3 regions of the Marinomonas sp. 5E14-1 genome follow, and region 1 is predicted to be linked to each of the others. Evidence: predicted binding sites of a transcription regulator. Region 1 holds the regulator's gene; each other region holds the start of a gene.
The links. Region 1 encodes FliA, which starts transcription of late flagellar genes. Its sites were predicted from a motif close to CTAAAGTTNNNNNNNNNNCNGCCGATA; they were not measured.

Region 1 (5,332 bases):
GAATGCAAGGTTGTTGCGCTTTCATCAGCATATGCTAAAAACACATCAATTCGCTTGTACAAATCGCGAAACTCTTGTGGCGTCAAGTCTCTTTGAATTAGACGCCCCCAATCTTTACGCAACTCTTTAGCTCGGATTTGTAATTCACTGGCGACAGGAACACTACCATCCACCATATCCATGGTTTTGTTAGCGGCAGCACTGGTTGTTTCAATCACATAATTCAGTCGATCTGAAGCGTCTGTGATTTTGGTTGTGGCTTCACCTTCTCCTGACACCAAATCCATTGAATCAACCTGAAAATCACGAATGGCATCATGAAGACTTCGCGTCAAAAAACCCACTTCATTATAAAAGCTATTATGTCGAGCTTCACTTAACTCTTGGATTATTTTGATTGCACCATCAAAATCTCCGACTTCGATATGTTTTTGAAGCTCTACAGCACCATCTTTAACTAGGCTTTCAAATTCCACTAGTCCAGACCCCAATTCATTTGACATCCAAAATTCCTATTTCGCAGCGTCTATTCGTTCAAATATTTTCTCAATTTTTTCTTTCAAAGCGACGGCAGTAAAAGGCTTAACAACATAACCATTTACACCAGCTTGAGCAGCTGAAATAATTTGGTCACGCTTAGCTTCAGCCGTTACCATTAAAACAGGAATCGTTTTTAATTTTTCATCCGCTCTCACTGCTCGAAGTAACTCAATTCCTGTCATGCCCGGCATATTCCAATCCGTCACAAGGAAATCAATAGACCCAGCTTGAAGTATCGGCAGCGCTGTCGTTCCATCATCTGCTTCAACTGTATTGGTAAACCCTAAATCCCGTAACAAATTTTTGATGATTCGTCTCATTGTCGAGAAGTCATCAACAATTAGGATTTTCATATTTTTATCCAATGCAACCTCCACACCTTAAAGGTAATATTCCATAATACATAATTTAATCTCGCCAATTACTTAGTCGAGCTCGCAACCTCATAGCCGCTTGGCTATGTATCTGACTAACTCTTGATTCACTGACACCTAGTACAGCACCAATTTCTTTTAAATTCAGCTCTTCATTATAGTATAAAGATAATACTAATTTTTCCCTTTCTGGAAGATTTTCTATTTCTTTTGCTAATTCACTTTGAAAACCAACTTCTTCAACAAGTGAATAAGGAGAGTTTTCAAATTCAGACTCTGAGCTTTCCAAATTATTCGTGTCAGAATCCAACATTTCTTCATAACTAAACAACTGGGTCGACATAGAGGACTGTATCATCTCATGATATTCATCAATCCCTATTCCCATATGTGCAGCTATTTCAGTATCGCCTGCTTCACGACCAAGAGTCGCTTCTAATTCTTTAATGGCATTAGTGACTGCTCTACCATTTCTGCGCACAGAACGAGGTGCCCAATCAGATTTCCGAACTTCGTCCATCATAGAGCCACGAATGCGAATACCAGCATAGGTCTCAAAGCTGGCCCCTTTCGTCGATTCAAACCGTTTATAAGCTTCGATCAACCCCATCATACCAGCTTGAGTCAAGTCATCGACATCCACGCTATCAGGCAAACGAGCCAGTAAATGGTATGCGATTTTTTTTACTAAATACCCATATTGTTCGACAATCGCATCAATTGAAAGCGTCGCTTTTTTTGAGTATGTATTATATCCATTCTTGGTCTGCATAAAATATTCTAGGCAACCTTCACTATTTAAGTTAGTTGCGTCAACTAACTGTACTACATTGTTTGACGCAGCGCTTTCAGTAATAACATATTTTTACTAACTACCATACCTTTCTACCCGCCATATTTTAATGAGCCATATAGTTGACTATAATGTTCAGCCGTATAAACCGCTCGACTAATTAAATTATGCGCACGAGCAGGTTCAATATCATCAGGGATACGTTGGCCGTCGGCAATATAAACAACAGGTAAGCTTTCTTCGATTACCACACTAATGGCTTCTCCAAGAGAAGCAGATTCATCTAATTTACTTAAAACACAACCATCTAATTGAACTTGAGAGTAAATTTCAACAACAGTTTTTAATACTTGCCTTTGACTAGTGCAAGGCAAGACTAAAAGTTTCTTCAAGTTTTGTCTCGCACGTTTCATCATTAGAAGCTGACGTTCAAGGTTAGAATCCCTTGGATTCATACCAGCTGTATCAACAAGCACTAACGGGTAATCCGCATATTTTGCCAAAACGTCATTTAAATCTGAGTATTCACTTACCACCTCAACTGGAACATTTAAAATACGGCCAAATGTTTTTAATTGCTCATGCGCTGCAATTCGATAAGTATCCGTTGTTATTAAAACCACACCATCAGGGCCATATTTTAAAACATGCTGAGCCGCAATTTTACCAATAGAGGTGGTTTTACCTACGCCTGTTGGCCCCATAAAGGCAATACAACCTCGAAGCTCACTAGAGCTAGAACGTACAGGTATATAGTCTGCTAAATTCGCAAGCAATCGATTCCAATCGTCTTCTCGACCTTTTAGATCAATATCATCTATCAGTCTAGAAACAACAAAATCAGATAAACCTAACCCCTGTAGCTGTTGACGAGCTTTAATCTCAGCGGAACCAACCTTAGCATCCGCTCGGCCCTCTTCTTGCTGACGACGATCCAACATAACTCGAACATTTTTTAATTCCAGCTCCATTTCACGCATCTGCCGCTCATTATCAACATTGCGAATAGATAGTGTTTCTTCAACTTTAGGATCTGTCTTATCTTCTGATAGAGGCGGCATTTCAAAATAGTAAGAAGGCTTAGCCCGACTTTCACCATCAGACACAGACTCTTCTTTGGGAGGCTGTTTTTTAGCTTGCTCTATACGCTCTAGGTATTCAGAGCTTGGCGTGCGACGTTCAGGCAAGTGATTGGATACAGGACGTTTAGAGGACATATTAGAAGGGAGGGAACCGTCGTAATCCAAAGCGGCAACAATCTCTATCTCTCCGGTAGGAAGACGTTGATTTGATAAAATAACAGCATCAGGACCTACAGCATCGCGTACCTTTCGTATCGCTTGCCGCATGTCAGGAGCTCTAAACCGCCTAATTTGCATGAATAACTTAATCCTTCCAGTATATTTTTCTTACAAATCCATAGCTTACCCGAAAGATTCAAATAAATATAGATACTATTAATCTGTCAAATCATCAAACTTATTGCCCAATTACACCAACCACAGTAATACGTTTGTGATCTGGCACTTCTTGATATGAAAGCACAGACATATTTACCATACCGTAACGCATAAATCGCGCCAACATTGGCCTAATTGGAGCAGATACAATAAGAATCGGCGTATTTCCCATTACCTCTTGCTGCTCAGCAGACTGTTTCAAGGAATTTTGTAATTGCTCAGCCATTTGCGGCTCTAAAATAAGCGCTTCTTCATTTTTTATACCAGACTGCTGACTTTGCTGCACCGTTTGCATCAACATTTTTTCCAACTGAGGTTCTAATGTTAAAACAGGAATTTCCTCTATACCGTCAGCCAACGTCTGAATAATTAAACGAGACAAAGACGTTCGAACTGCGGCCGTCAATATCATAGGATCTTGAGTCTTAGGCTGCACCCCCATAATAGATTCAGCGATGGTCCGCATATCTCGAAGCGGCACACCTTCAATCAATAAGTTCTGTAACACTTTCAAAAGAACACTCAGTGGAATAGTGTTTGGGACTAATTCCTCCGCCAATTTTGGATTGTACTGTTTCAACAAGCTCAACAACTGCTGAACTTCATCATGACCAATTAGTTCATAGGCATGCTTATACATAATTTGGTTTATATGCGTCGCCACAACCGTACTAACATCAACTACTGTGTAACCGTAAGTCTGCGCTTGGTCTCTCTTTTTTGGATCGATCCATACAGCATCCAAACCAAATGATGGATCTTTACCTGGCACACCATCAATCGTGCCAAACACCTGCCCAGGATCAATCGCCAAATCTTTATCCGGATGCACCTCCGCCTCAGCCAAACTCACTCCCATCAAGGTAACTCGATAAGCATTAGGCATTAAATCTAAGTTATCTCTAATGTGCACACTGGGAACCAAGAAACCCAAGTCCTGAGACAGCTTACGGCGCACACCTTTAATCCTTGCTAAAAGCTCTCCACCCTGACTTTTGTCTACCAATGGAATTAACCGATACCCCACCTCCAACCCAAGCATATCTACTGGAGCAACATCATCCCAACTTAAATCTTTTACTTCTGCAGGCATATTATCTGAAGTAGACTTATTCGCACTCCCTGCTTTTTGCTTCTGCTTAGACTTCTGCTTCTTACGGTATTCCATAAAGTACGCAAGACCACCCAAACAAGCAGCCAAAGCAAGAAAAGATAAGTGCGGCATTCCGGGCACAACACCCATAATAGTCATCACACCTGCAGCAACATATAAAGCCTTTGATGAGCCAAACATTTGCCGCATTATCTGCGACCCCATGTCTCCACTCTCATTAACTCGAGTTACCATTATCGCTGCCGCAGTAGACAACATAAGAGAAGGCAATTGTGCAACCAAACCATCACCGATAGTTAAAAGCGAGTAACGCTCAATCGCCTCAGCAAAAGAAAGATCATGTTGCGCCATACCAATGGACAAGCCACCAATAATATTAATACCAAGAATTAATAAACCGGCAATGGCATCACCTTTTACAAATTTGGAAGCACCATCCATAGAGCCATAAAACTCAGCTTCAGAAGCGATCTCAATCCGGCGCTCTTTAGCCTGCTCAGCATCAATCATGCCCGCATTCAAATCCGCATCAATCGCCATCTGCTTTCCTGGCATTGCATCCAAAGTGAAACGCGCACTCACCTCCGAAATACGCCCCGCACCTTTCGTTACAACTGCGAAGTTAATGATCATTAATATGGCAAAAACAACAAAACCGACAACATAGTTACCACCAATAACCACCTCACCGAAGGCTTGAATCACCTTCCCTGCCGCGTCACCACCTTCATGGCCATTCAGCAAAACCACTCGTGTTGAGGCCACGTTAAGCGCCAAACGCATCAAGGTTGAAACCAGCAAAACCGTAGGAAAAACAGCGAATTCGAGAGGGCGCATCGAATATATTGCGACCAAAAGTACAACGATGGCTAAGGCAATATTAAAAGTAAAAAGAACGTCCAACAAAAAAGCTGGGATAGGTAAAATCATCATCGCCAAAAGCGACAATAACAGAATAGGAATACCTAGATTTCCACTAAAAATACCCTGCACTTGCCCCGCAAGTCGATCACGGTCAAAATTCACACTAGATCCCTAATAGAAAAACAAA
Region 2 (5,332 bases), 110 kb from region 1:
GAAAGAAACTGTTCCAGGATATCTGGACGAACCGATCTTTTACTTCTGATTTGATTCTTGGGGATGTCTCTTTATCAGCCAAAGTACAAAACCAAGGTGATTTTGATCAATTTATGGAAGATCATTATGATCCAGAAAACCCTGACGCTAACCGGTATTTTTTGACAACCTTACCAGTGCTTGAGGAAGGTGAGGATTTTGATTTAAATGACTATCTTTATGTCGGTTCTGATGAGAGAGAGGATCAGCAAAGGCGTAGAGCGTTTGATGGAACACCTGGTACTTACAGTATTGTGAATAATGACGGTGAGACCGTTTTATCTGGTTCTTATACTGCCGGTAAGCCGATTACCTTTGGCGGTATGTTATTTATTCTAAGAGGTGAGCCTGGCTCTGCAGTGGATATTTCCTTAGATCAGCCAAGGCGTGATAACGTTTTGAATGAGATCAATGATACTCTTGATGTTCTAAAAAATAAGTTCTCCACATCTGAAGAGCGTGAACAAGCGTTTTTTGATGCCACAACCAGCATTAATAATGCTCAGCAAATGGTTGGAGAAGGGCGCTCTAATGTGGGGGCCAGATTGAATGTGCTTCAAGATAGAGAAGAGTTTAGTTCTGCCAATCAGTTATCAAATGCAACAGCTCAAGACCGAATTGGTGGTTTGGATATTTCTGAGGCAGCTACAGAATTGTCTATGAAAGAGTCTGCACTAACTGCTTCCCAAAAAGTATTTTCTCGTATTAGTAATTTGTCACTGTTTAATCAAATGTAAGTTTTGGATATAGGGTAGGCAATGCCAGCGTTTAATGTAGAGTCATGCTTTGGTGCTGATATTAATGTTGGGTATTTTGATATCAATGAAATACTCGATATTATGGAAATCAAGCTAAAAGTATTAAACAGTAAGCGCGTGAAAACCTTGATTGGGCTGCATGGCCGAAAAGAACGAGTGGTCAGTATTGCCATGAGGCAGGTGGCATTTGATATCTTAAGTTCTACACTAGATGCTTCTTTCCTTCCTTATGACCCTTATTACGCTAATGATCATAAATTATTAAATAGCCGCCGTGAGCGTTTGTATGATGCTGAGGAGCGGTTTCTTTTCTTGTGTATGTCTATTGCTACAGGACGTTCTGTTAAAAGTTTAAAAAAACTTCAGCCTGGTTTTAATACCAAAGAATTACGTACGAAGCACACCAGAAAGCAGAGTTTATTTCGTTATCTTCGACAAGAACTAAACGAACATACTAGAGATTATATTCTTAGCTATAAAGCTCGTATGAGCAATGAAACAGAAGCAGAAAATATTTCTGAAGTATCAGCGTCAGAAACTCTCAAACTTTCAGCTGAAGTGACCCGAAATGATATAAAGGCATCTACAGCTCAACAAAAGCATATCGAAAGTAAATATATTCCAACCTCATTTGATGGTGAAACAGTAACAGCTTTTAAGTTGTTCAAAGATGGGCACCTCTTGTTATCAGCGCAAGTTGAGTTGTTCAAGCGAGGTGAACAATTAGAGATACTTGAGCTGATGAAATTCTGTCGTCGTCTAATTGAATCTCATACACGCAATAATTTTTCCTTAATGGCAATTCGCCATATCAAAGACGCTTCTATCTATTTAGAGCAACATGCTATGGGAATGGCAGTTCTTGGAGTTCACTTTGCGAAGGCTTTGAAACTTTCTAACGCTTATATAGAGGTTATTTGTCTTGGTGCCTTATTGTTTGATTTAGGGCGTTTCCGCTTACCTAGTGCAATGATGTCTAAAACAACAAAGATGACTTCTGGGGAATTTGATTTGTTTCGCAAACACATACAGTTTGGTGAACAAATCTTGCAAAAGTGTGAAGGTATTCCAAAAGCAGTTTACCAAATGCTGTATGACCACCATGAGAAAATGGATGGCACTGGCTACCCTGAAGGTAAGCAGGATAAAGAAATTTCCGTTTATGGAAAGATTGCGGCCATTGTTGATGCTTATGATGCAATGACTTCCGAGCAACCTCATAAGCCTTCTATGGGGCCGATTAAGGCTTGGAGGAAAATGCGCGATGAATCAGGCTTGGCATTCGATAAAGAATTATTGAGTGTATTCCTGAAGCATATAGGCAGTGTACCAGTGGGCTCTTGTGTTGCCTTATCGAATGGCCGAGTTGGTTTTGTTCTGACATTAAATAAAGCTTTTCAGCCTTCTTTAGTGCGCCAAGTTTACAGTCTAACGAATAAGTCCTTTATTGAGCCGTCAGATATTGAATTGAATAAGTCTGCTAATTTGAGAACTGAAGTGGTGATAGAGAAAGAAGTTGACCCTCAGTCTCTGAAGTTGCAATTTATCGATCACATATCATAGTTCATCGTTCACCGTTCACCGTTCACCGTTCACCGTTCACCGTTCACCGTTCACCGTTCATCGTTTATGTCTTACTTTTTGTGTAAAACTTGTTTTTTGCGTTTTTCTTTTCTGTGATTTCTACTCTTATAGAGTCTCATTTTCGATCAGTTTGTCCGCTTTTTGAGCTGATAATTGAGGCCGATTTTCTAAAAACTTTAGTGTTCTATGTGTTTTTTCTTAGTTTTTTTCGCATTTTGATTTCTTTCATCTATTTACGCTTTTTTTTGCCTTTATTTTTAAAGTTATTGACCTCTTGCACGATAACTTTGAGTGACGCTTTTTTATGTTTTAGAAAGCTTTGAAACATGAAAAAAATCAAAAAAAATATTAAAGGTCAACGCTAAGGTGTCGATAACTTTAATAAGAGACAAAAACCAAATATATAATTAAATCAAAAGGTTGTCTCGATAATAAAATATTTTTAGGAGAGAAAAAATGGCTTTATACGTAAATACTAATGTGTCCTCGCTGAACGCTCAGCGTATGTTGAATAACTCCAGTCGAGACCTTGATACGTCCTTTCAACGTTTATCTTCTGGTCGTCGAATTAACAGTGCAGCAGATGATGCTGCGGGTCTTCAAATTTCCGATCGTTTGACCTCACAGATTAATGGTTTGAACCAATCTGTACGAAATGCAAACGATGGTATCTCTCTAGCGCAAACGGCAGAGGGAGCCTTAGACGAAACAACTAACATGCTACAGCGTATGCGTACCTTGTCTATTCAGGCGGCAAACGGGTCTAACTCAGACAAAGATCGTGTGGCACTACAGCAAGAAATGGCGCAGCTATCTAAAGAGATTAATCGAATCGCTGATACAACAACATTCGGTGGTGCTAACTTGCTCGACGGTACTTATGAAGGGATATTCCAGGTAGGTGCGGATGCAAACCAAACAATCAGTTTTACGATGGAGTTTGGTGGGCCAAATAACTCGATTGATTATCAGGCAAATAATGGTTTTACCATGTCTGGCCTATCAAACCAGGCATCTTCCCAAGTGAGTGAAACCACGGCATCTGTATCAACGATAGTAAACGCGCAAAGTATGATCGCGATTATCGACTCGATGATTGCAGCGGTGGACTATAAGCGAGCAGAGTTAGGTGCGATACAAAACCGTTTCAGTTCAACCATTACTAACTTGAGTAACATTGCTGAGAATGTTTCAGCTGCTCGAGCTCGAGTGCGAGATGCTGACTTTGCAGCGGAGACTGCAAATCTAACAAGTACGCAAATTTTGCAACAGGCGAGTAGTACCGTTCTGTCTCAGGCAAACCAGCGTCCACAAACAGCGTTATCTCTTTTAGGGAACTAATTTGATAAATAATTAAATAAAACAGGATGATGTAAAGCAGCACTAGACTGCTGCTTATTCAAAATATTCGAGTATTGTCTCGGGAATCAGGCTACTTCTCTCTCCTAGAGGTGCCTTTTAAGCCGGGTGGATTTTTTCACCCGGCATTTTTTTACCTAAATATTGGTTTTTCCACTGTTTAGGGAATGTTTTAAAGGAGAAAAGGGAAGAGTGAGGTTTATATCAAAGAGAGCTATGGCGTTAGGTTGATTAAGAAAGGTAACCGTTTTTTTGCCCTTGGCTGACTTTGATATGAACTTCTTATGCAACGTAACGGTAAGAAGAATCTTAGAGTTTTTTATTGAAGCAACACTTTTTCATCACTTGTTTGTTTTAGCCAAGGGGTGGCGAGTTGACCAGTAAAAGCAGTTTTAAGGGGGAAGGTCTTTGAGCGAGTGCCATGTTTCATTTTGAGGAATGTTGCGCGTTCTTGGCTATTTGAGCCCACAAAAATATTTTATTGCTGAAGCTTGGCTACAACAAGGTGTTGTGCTTTTGGCTAATGCTAAAAAAATTGGAGTACAGATTATTCATAAGACAAAGATGGTTAAGAAAAATCATGGAAGCGTAAGAGCATGTTTAGCCGAGGGCTAAAGAGCTTTTTACATCTAATGGTTTGGGTGTGTTTTAAAAAGCACATTCCGATGAATGAGTCCGCTTGCCTTGATGGAAGTGATGTTTGCAAAGCGCAGTTTTTTGCAGAACCAATACTAGTACGCGACAAATCTAGGTCTTTTTTGTGAGGCTTTTGCATGATCGTGAAATGTAAGTGTTTGCCTGCGTCTCTGTGTTTGGAAGCATTGTTAGTGGATTTGATTCGCGTTTCTTACGGGTTATGTCAAAGGCTTAATTGAATGCTTTGTTGTTCATTTTTATAACGACTTTTTTGATGGCTTTTTATTAAGCAGAAAAAGATTGGAGTACAGGTTATTAGAAAAATATTGATGATTAAAGAAAACCACAGAGGACAGATGCATGTTTGCCCCAAGGCTTAAGAGCATTTTGTATGACGACTTGGGTGTGTCTAAAAAGGCGCAGTCAGATGAATGGGTTCGTACGCTTTAAAAACAGTGTTATGTGCTTTATTGCTTGGCTCGATTTCGGGAAGCGGCAGGCTTAGGTGCTTTGGGTGGAATGCTCGATGTTTGTGAGGCTTAAATGCTTGTTGTCCGTTTGTTCCAGGAATACTGCTAATGGTTTTAAGCTCGGTTTACTGGTTGATCCGTTAAATGGCCTAGATGAGAACTGTGTGTGATTTATGGCTAGATTATTTGGCACGTATGTTCTGCACGGTTGGAAGCTGGAGTGCAGAGCGTTCACAAGATCATGTTTGTTAAAGGCCATCATCGCGAGATAAGTGAATGTTTGGCTTAAAGCTGAAGGCTGGCTTATGTGTAAGCGAATGGCTGTATTTGAAAAGCCTATCTAGATGAGTGAGTCACTGAGTTGTCTTGATATTAGCTGTGCTTGTGAAAAATCTATTTTTTGCAGACCGAACATTTTTGCAAAGCGAACATTGATGTCTTTTTTATGGAGCTTTGTGCGGCTGTAAGTCGTTAATGCTTATAGCT
Region 3 (5,332 bases), 130 kb from region 1:
AATCCGGGTGAAAAATTAGCTGAGTTGTTTCTGTCTTAATCAACGACATTACGACTGATTAAAGATAACTTCGGACACAACAGATAATGTAGGTTAAATGATGAAAACGAATGTAAGCTGGCAAGAAGATGTGCATTTTACGGCCGAGACAGGCTCTGGTTTTAAAGTAGAAATTGATGGCAATCAGGTTGCAGGGCCAAGACCTATGGAATTGCTGCTTGCTGGATTAGGTGGTTGTACTTCTTACGATGTGGTTGGGATTTTGAAAAAATCTCGCCAAGACGTTGTGTCTTGTGTTGCTCAAATTGATGCAGACCGTGCGGATGCGGTACCTGCTGTTTTTACAGAGATTCGAGTTCACTTTGTAGTCACTGGTCGTAAGTTGAAAGAAAGTGTGGTTGCTCGTGCGGTGAAGCTATCGGCAGAAGAATACTGCTCTGCATCTTTGATGTTGGAAAAAGGTGGCGTGAAAATCGTTCATAGCTTTGAATTGGTTGAAGCTGAGTAAGTTCATAGTCTTCTTGCGATTTAAGTATAAAAAAAGCGCTTTAGGCGCTTTTTTTATACTTAAAATTTATTGTGCGCTATTTTACGCGCTTCCCTTGCTCGTCAATGATCATCTCACCATCTTCCTTATAGAAAGGTGTAGCAGGCCAGTTATCCAATAAGTTTAAAACAGCCTCGCTTGGTCGGCATAAACGAACCCCTTTGGAAGGGCAAACTAAAGGGCGATTGACAAGTATTGGGTGTTTTATCATGGCGTCTAATAGTGCTTCATCAGAAACCTCAAGGGATAAAAGCCCTAATTCCTCAGTGGGTGATTTTATCGTACGCAATGCCTCTCTTGGTGTTAGATTTGCTGCGGAAAAAAGCCTTGCAGCTGTGCTTTCGTCCAACCTTCCTGTTGATAATCAATGATGGTTGGCGTGTAGCCTGCAGCTTGAATGACATTTAAAACGTTTCGAGATGTACCACAGTCAGGGTTATGGTAGATCACGATCATGTTATAACTCCTTTATAATCAATGCTTTACTTGAACCAGTGTTGAGTTCGGTTGGCAAACCAAACTAAAGACAGCATGACTGGGACTTCTACAAGAACGCCCACCACAGTAGCAAGCGCTGCTCCTGAATGAAGGCCAAACAGAGAAATGGCCACCGCGACAGCCAGTTCAAAGAAGTTTGAAGTGCCGATCATGCAAGCTGGCGCTGCGATATTGTGTGGCAATTTCATGGCTTTGGCGAGCCAGTAGGAGATGGCAAAAATCCCATAAGTCTGAATTAGTAAAGGGATGGCAATCAGCACAATCGCTTCAGGTTTAGAAAGAATCGTGTTGGACTGGAAACCAAATAAAAGTGTTACTGTTGCAAGCAAACCAATGATTGACCAAGGCTTCATTTTCCCAAGGAAATTATCAAGCTTAGAGTGGTCATTGTTTTTATCGAGCTTTTTGCGAGTTAAGGCGCCAACAACGAGAGGGATAAGAACATACAGCACAACGGACAATAACAGTGTCTCCCAAGGCACGGTTACATCGGTTACGCCCAGTAAAAAGCCAGCAATAGGCGCAAAGGCAAATATCATAATGATATCGTTGATGGATACTTGAACAAGTGTGTAGTTCGCATCGCCTTTGGTCATTTGGCTCCATACAAATACCATGGCAGTACAAGGAGCAACGCCAAGTAAAATCATACCTGCGATGTATTCTGTCGCAGTGCTTGGATCAACCCAATCAATGAAGAGAACTTTGAAAAACAACCAACCTAAAAAGGCCATGGAAAAGGGTTTGATTAACCAATTAATGATAAGAGTTAATACTAATCCCTTTGGTTTCTTACCTACATCTTTGATGGACGAGAAATCGATTTGTACCATCATTGGGTAAATCATCAGCCAAATTAAGATGGCGATTGCAATGTTCACATGTGCGTATTCGAATGTCGCAATTACGCCGAATACGTCAGGCACTAAATGGCCAAGCCCAATTCCAGCTAAAATCGCTAGGCCGACCCATACAGATAAATAACGCTCAAAAAGTCCCATGAAAAACTCCTTATAATGATTTTTGATTAACGCGTTCGCTAAGTTGTTCTGCGCTTTCCGATCGCTCTGAGTAACGATCTACAAAGTACTCTTTTTTGTCTCGCATTAATAAAGTGAATTTCATCAGTTCTTCCATCACATCGACGATTCGATTGTAGTAAGGGGAGGGCTTCATACGGCCATCTTCTTCAAATTCTAAAAAGGCTTTTGCGACAGAGGATTGGTTAGGGATGGTCACCATGCGCATCCATCGTCCTAGGATTCGCATTTGATTGACTGTGTTGAATGACTGAGAGCCGCCACATACCTGCATAACAGCCAATGTTTTTCCTTGAGTTGGGCGAACACCGCCAATACTCAGTGGAACCCAATCAATTTGGCTTTTGAAGATGCTGGTCATTGAACCGTGGCGCTCTGGTGAGCACCAAACTTGGCCTTCTGACCAAATCATTAATTCTCTCAATTCTTTAACTTTAGGATGAGATTCATCTTCTGTGTCTGGCTGAGGTAAACCTTGAGGGTCAAAAATACGTGTTTCGGCACCGTAAGCTTTAAGTAGTTCTGCACATTCTTCAACGACTAAACGGCTGAAGGATCGTTCTCTTAATGAGCCGTATAAAAGCAATATTCGAGGTTTGTGTGGAAGTGAAGAGGTTTTCATTTTATCCACATCAGGAAGGTGGAAAGAGTCTTTGTTGATGTTAGGCAGATTCATGTTAGGTGCTTCTATTGGGTGTAGCCGTTCAAATAATCAGTAATTTGAATCTGGCTTTATATATGAATAACAATATATGAAATTTCACATATGCTGTTTGTTTGGTCAATGCTTTTTCATTAGGTAGATTAAATGAACCCGATAGACTGATAACTATAAACCTTAGATATGTCAGTTTTTTGCTGTTGTTGATTTGAAAGATAAGTAAATGAAATCTCAGAGAAGTTTTTGATAGCGCAGAGAGGAGGGTATTTACAAGAGTGTGGTGTCCCTGGCAGGAATCGAACCTGCAACTAACCCTTAGGAGGGGTCTATTATATCCATTTAACTACAGAGACACTTCGCGAGTGACTATATCATTTTTCATTTTTGGGTTAAACCTAATGATTGTTAATTAATTGTTTATAAAGAGGATTTTTCCTTGTAAAAGGAGTAGTGAGAAAAGGTATTGTTAGATTTAACTAAGTTGGTTTAAGCCTTGCCCAGTGTTTGTTTACTGCTGATTGGGCGAGTCGAGCCACGAGCAGTATACACTTTGTTTTTTCCACTATGGCCTTGTAGAAGCTCAAATAAATGTTTGTTGCGTTTTTGCAGTGTATTTAGAATGCGAGAGTTGGTGTTGTTTTTTGTCTTGCAGGTTCTAAGTAGGCTTTCACATTCCCTCATGAGTAGACGAACGTCATCCATAGAGCTGTCTTGTTGGTCTAACCAGTTCTTAAACTCTTCTTCGGTTGGTTTTTTTCTATCTATAATGTCGAACTTAATGAGCATGTTTACTCTTTTCTCATTAAGTTGGTTCATTTCATCAAGCAAAGCTTGCTTGTGTGCGGATAGATCTATGATTACTTGGCTGTCTGAGGCGCTATAAGCAAGGCGCTCGTCATCCAGAAGCATAGAGAGCTTTTCGAGAGTCTCTTTGCTTCTGGTAAATATGGATGCAATTGGAATCATAAGTTAAACCGTTTAAAACCTAAGTGATTAACAGTTTAGAAAAGAGAATCCATAGAAGCCATATTGTTCGCTAGCTGCTGGCTATTTATTTTGTATTCACCTGCAGAAATGGCTTTTTTAATTTGTTCCACTTTATCCATATCGATATCTGGTAAGTCACCGATCTTAGACTGTTGGCTTTGTAGTGTTTGTGCTGTACCACTTAATTTTACTGTGTCATCAGCTAACGTTCCGCTACTTTTTACTGCGCTCTGTTTTTCAGTTGCGCTCCCTGCCACATCATCTTTCTGCGAACGTTCGCTTTTAGTGATGGTGCCTTGGTTTGATAGACCTGTTAAATGTATTGCCATTGGGTTTTTCCGCCCTTTTATGATTTGCCTGTCTATATTGTCGGCTATGTCTCTAAAAACTTTAGTGGTAATCAAAAATAAAAAAGAATTAATTGTATGCCAACGTGTCTATGTTCAATAGTTTACAAGAACCTCACTGCTAGTTACAACTTTGGCGTATACAATTCGTTCAGAACTGGTGTTTTTTACACGTATTTGTTGTCCTTTTGTGCCGTTTTCTAAAGCAACACCGTTCATCTTGACTATAATGTTCCCATTGCTTGCTGTAATAAGCACTAGGTCGCCTTTTTTAACTAAGGTCGGTTGGTTGGTCAAATTATCTGTTATATAGGTGTTGATGCGTAAGTTGCGTGAGGCAATCAGGCCGTAAGGTGGATTCTTTGCCGTAAAAACTTGGCCTCTTAAAGTTGATATATCAACATCGCCAACACCCGTGTTAGTTTTGTTTATTTCTTGTCCTCGATTGATGGGGGAAATAGTTTTGATTGCTGGAATAGTGATGAATTGAGTAACTGGTACGTAGGATTTCCATACAGGTGAATCACAGCTAACTTCATAAGTTGTGCGCTTATCGGCCTCAGGCCTTTGATTTGTAACTATAATGGTGCCAGCTTCGCAGATAGGTAAATAATTTAATGCTGCTAGGTTATTCAAAGAAACGGCAACATCGGCTTCTGGATATATTTCTAGTAATCGAGGTATCTCTACTTGGTTTATGTAGTGATTAATTTGCTTTTCAATAGATTCTGCAAATATTAAACTTGCTTGGAAGTAAAAGAAGGCTATTGTTAGCCTTATGATTCGCATGATTAGCTCTCTTTGTTTATTATTACGTTATAAATAAGATAGTTAGTAAAATCTGATAAATCACTTTATCATTGGATGATGTAACTTAACAATTATGAGGTGATACCTCAGTATGATGTTTGCACATTTTGGAGGCGTTTATGGCTGGAGTTTTGGATACTGTTAATCAACGTACGCAGTTGGTAGGTGAAAACCGACTAGAACTGTTATTATTCCGCTTAAACGGTAAGCATCTTTACGGTATCAATGTTTTTAAGGTGAAGGAAATTCTTCAATGCCCTAAACTTACCTCTATGCCTCATAGCTCACATGTTGTTCGAGGTGTGGCTCATATTCGTGGCGGAACAATTCCCATTTTAGACCTAGGATTGGCGACAGGTGCAAGCCCGATTGAAAATATTGATCAATGCTTTGTCATAATTACTGAATACAATCGTCGTATACAGGGATTCTTGGTGCGTGG

Region 2: ABFY09_RS02195 (flagellin) is a predicted target of FliA. The motif match lies at 2,730-2,756, and genes of this name have one in related genera.
Region 3: flgM (flagellar biosynthesis anti-sigma factor FlgM) is a predicted target of FliA. The motif match lies at 4,101-4,127, and genes of this name have one in related genera.

Annotation. Positions count from the first base shown of each region.
Region 1 covers NZ_JBDXMW010000002.1:6,418-11,749, forward strand. The annotation lists gene ABFY09_RS01645 (protein phosphatase CheZ) at 1-503, opposite strand, end outside; gene cheY (chemotaxis response regulator CheY) at 513-905, opposite strand; gene ABFY09_RS01655 (RNA polymerase sigma factor FliA) at 949-1,686, opposite strand; gene flhF (flagellar biosynthesis protein FlhF) at 1,800-3,086, opposite strand; gene flhA (flagellar biosynthesis protein FlhA) at 3,187-5,307, opposite strand.
Region 2 covers NZ_JBDXMW010000002.1:120,845-126,176, reverse strand. The annotation lists gene flgL (flagellar hook-associated protein FlgL) at 1-776, shown strand, start outside; gene ABFY09_RS02200 (HD domain-containing phosphohydrolase) at 798-2,360, shown strand; gene ABFY09_RS02195 (flagellin) at 2,838-3,722, shown strand.
Region 3 covers NZ_JBDXMW010000002.1:138,525-143,856, reverse strand. The annotation lists gene trpC (indole-3-glycerol phosphate synthase TrpC) at 1-39, shown strand, start outside; gene ABFY09_RS02310 (OsmC family protein) at 101-508, shown strand; gene ABFY09_RS02305 (ArsC/Spx/MgsR family protein) at 585-836, opposite strand; gene ABFY09_RS02300 (hypothetical protein) at 851-1,003, opposite strand; gene arsB (ACR3 family arsenite efflux transporter) at 1,030-2,046, opposite strand; gene arsH (arsenical resistance protein ArsH) at 2,057-2,761, opposite strand; tRNA gene ABFY09_RS02285 (tRNA-Arg) at 3,025-3,099, opposite strand; gene ABFY09_RS02280 (flagellar protein FlgN) at 3,233-3,712, opposite strand; gene flgM (flagellar biosynthesis anti-sigma factor FlgM) at 3,748-4,062, opposite strand; gene flgA (flagellar basal body P-ring formation chaperone FlgA) at 4,177-4,869, opposite strand; gene ABFY09_RS02265 (chemotaxis protein CheV) at 5,010-5,332, shown strand, end outside.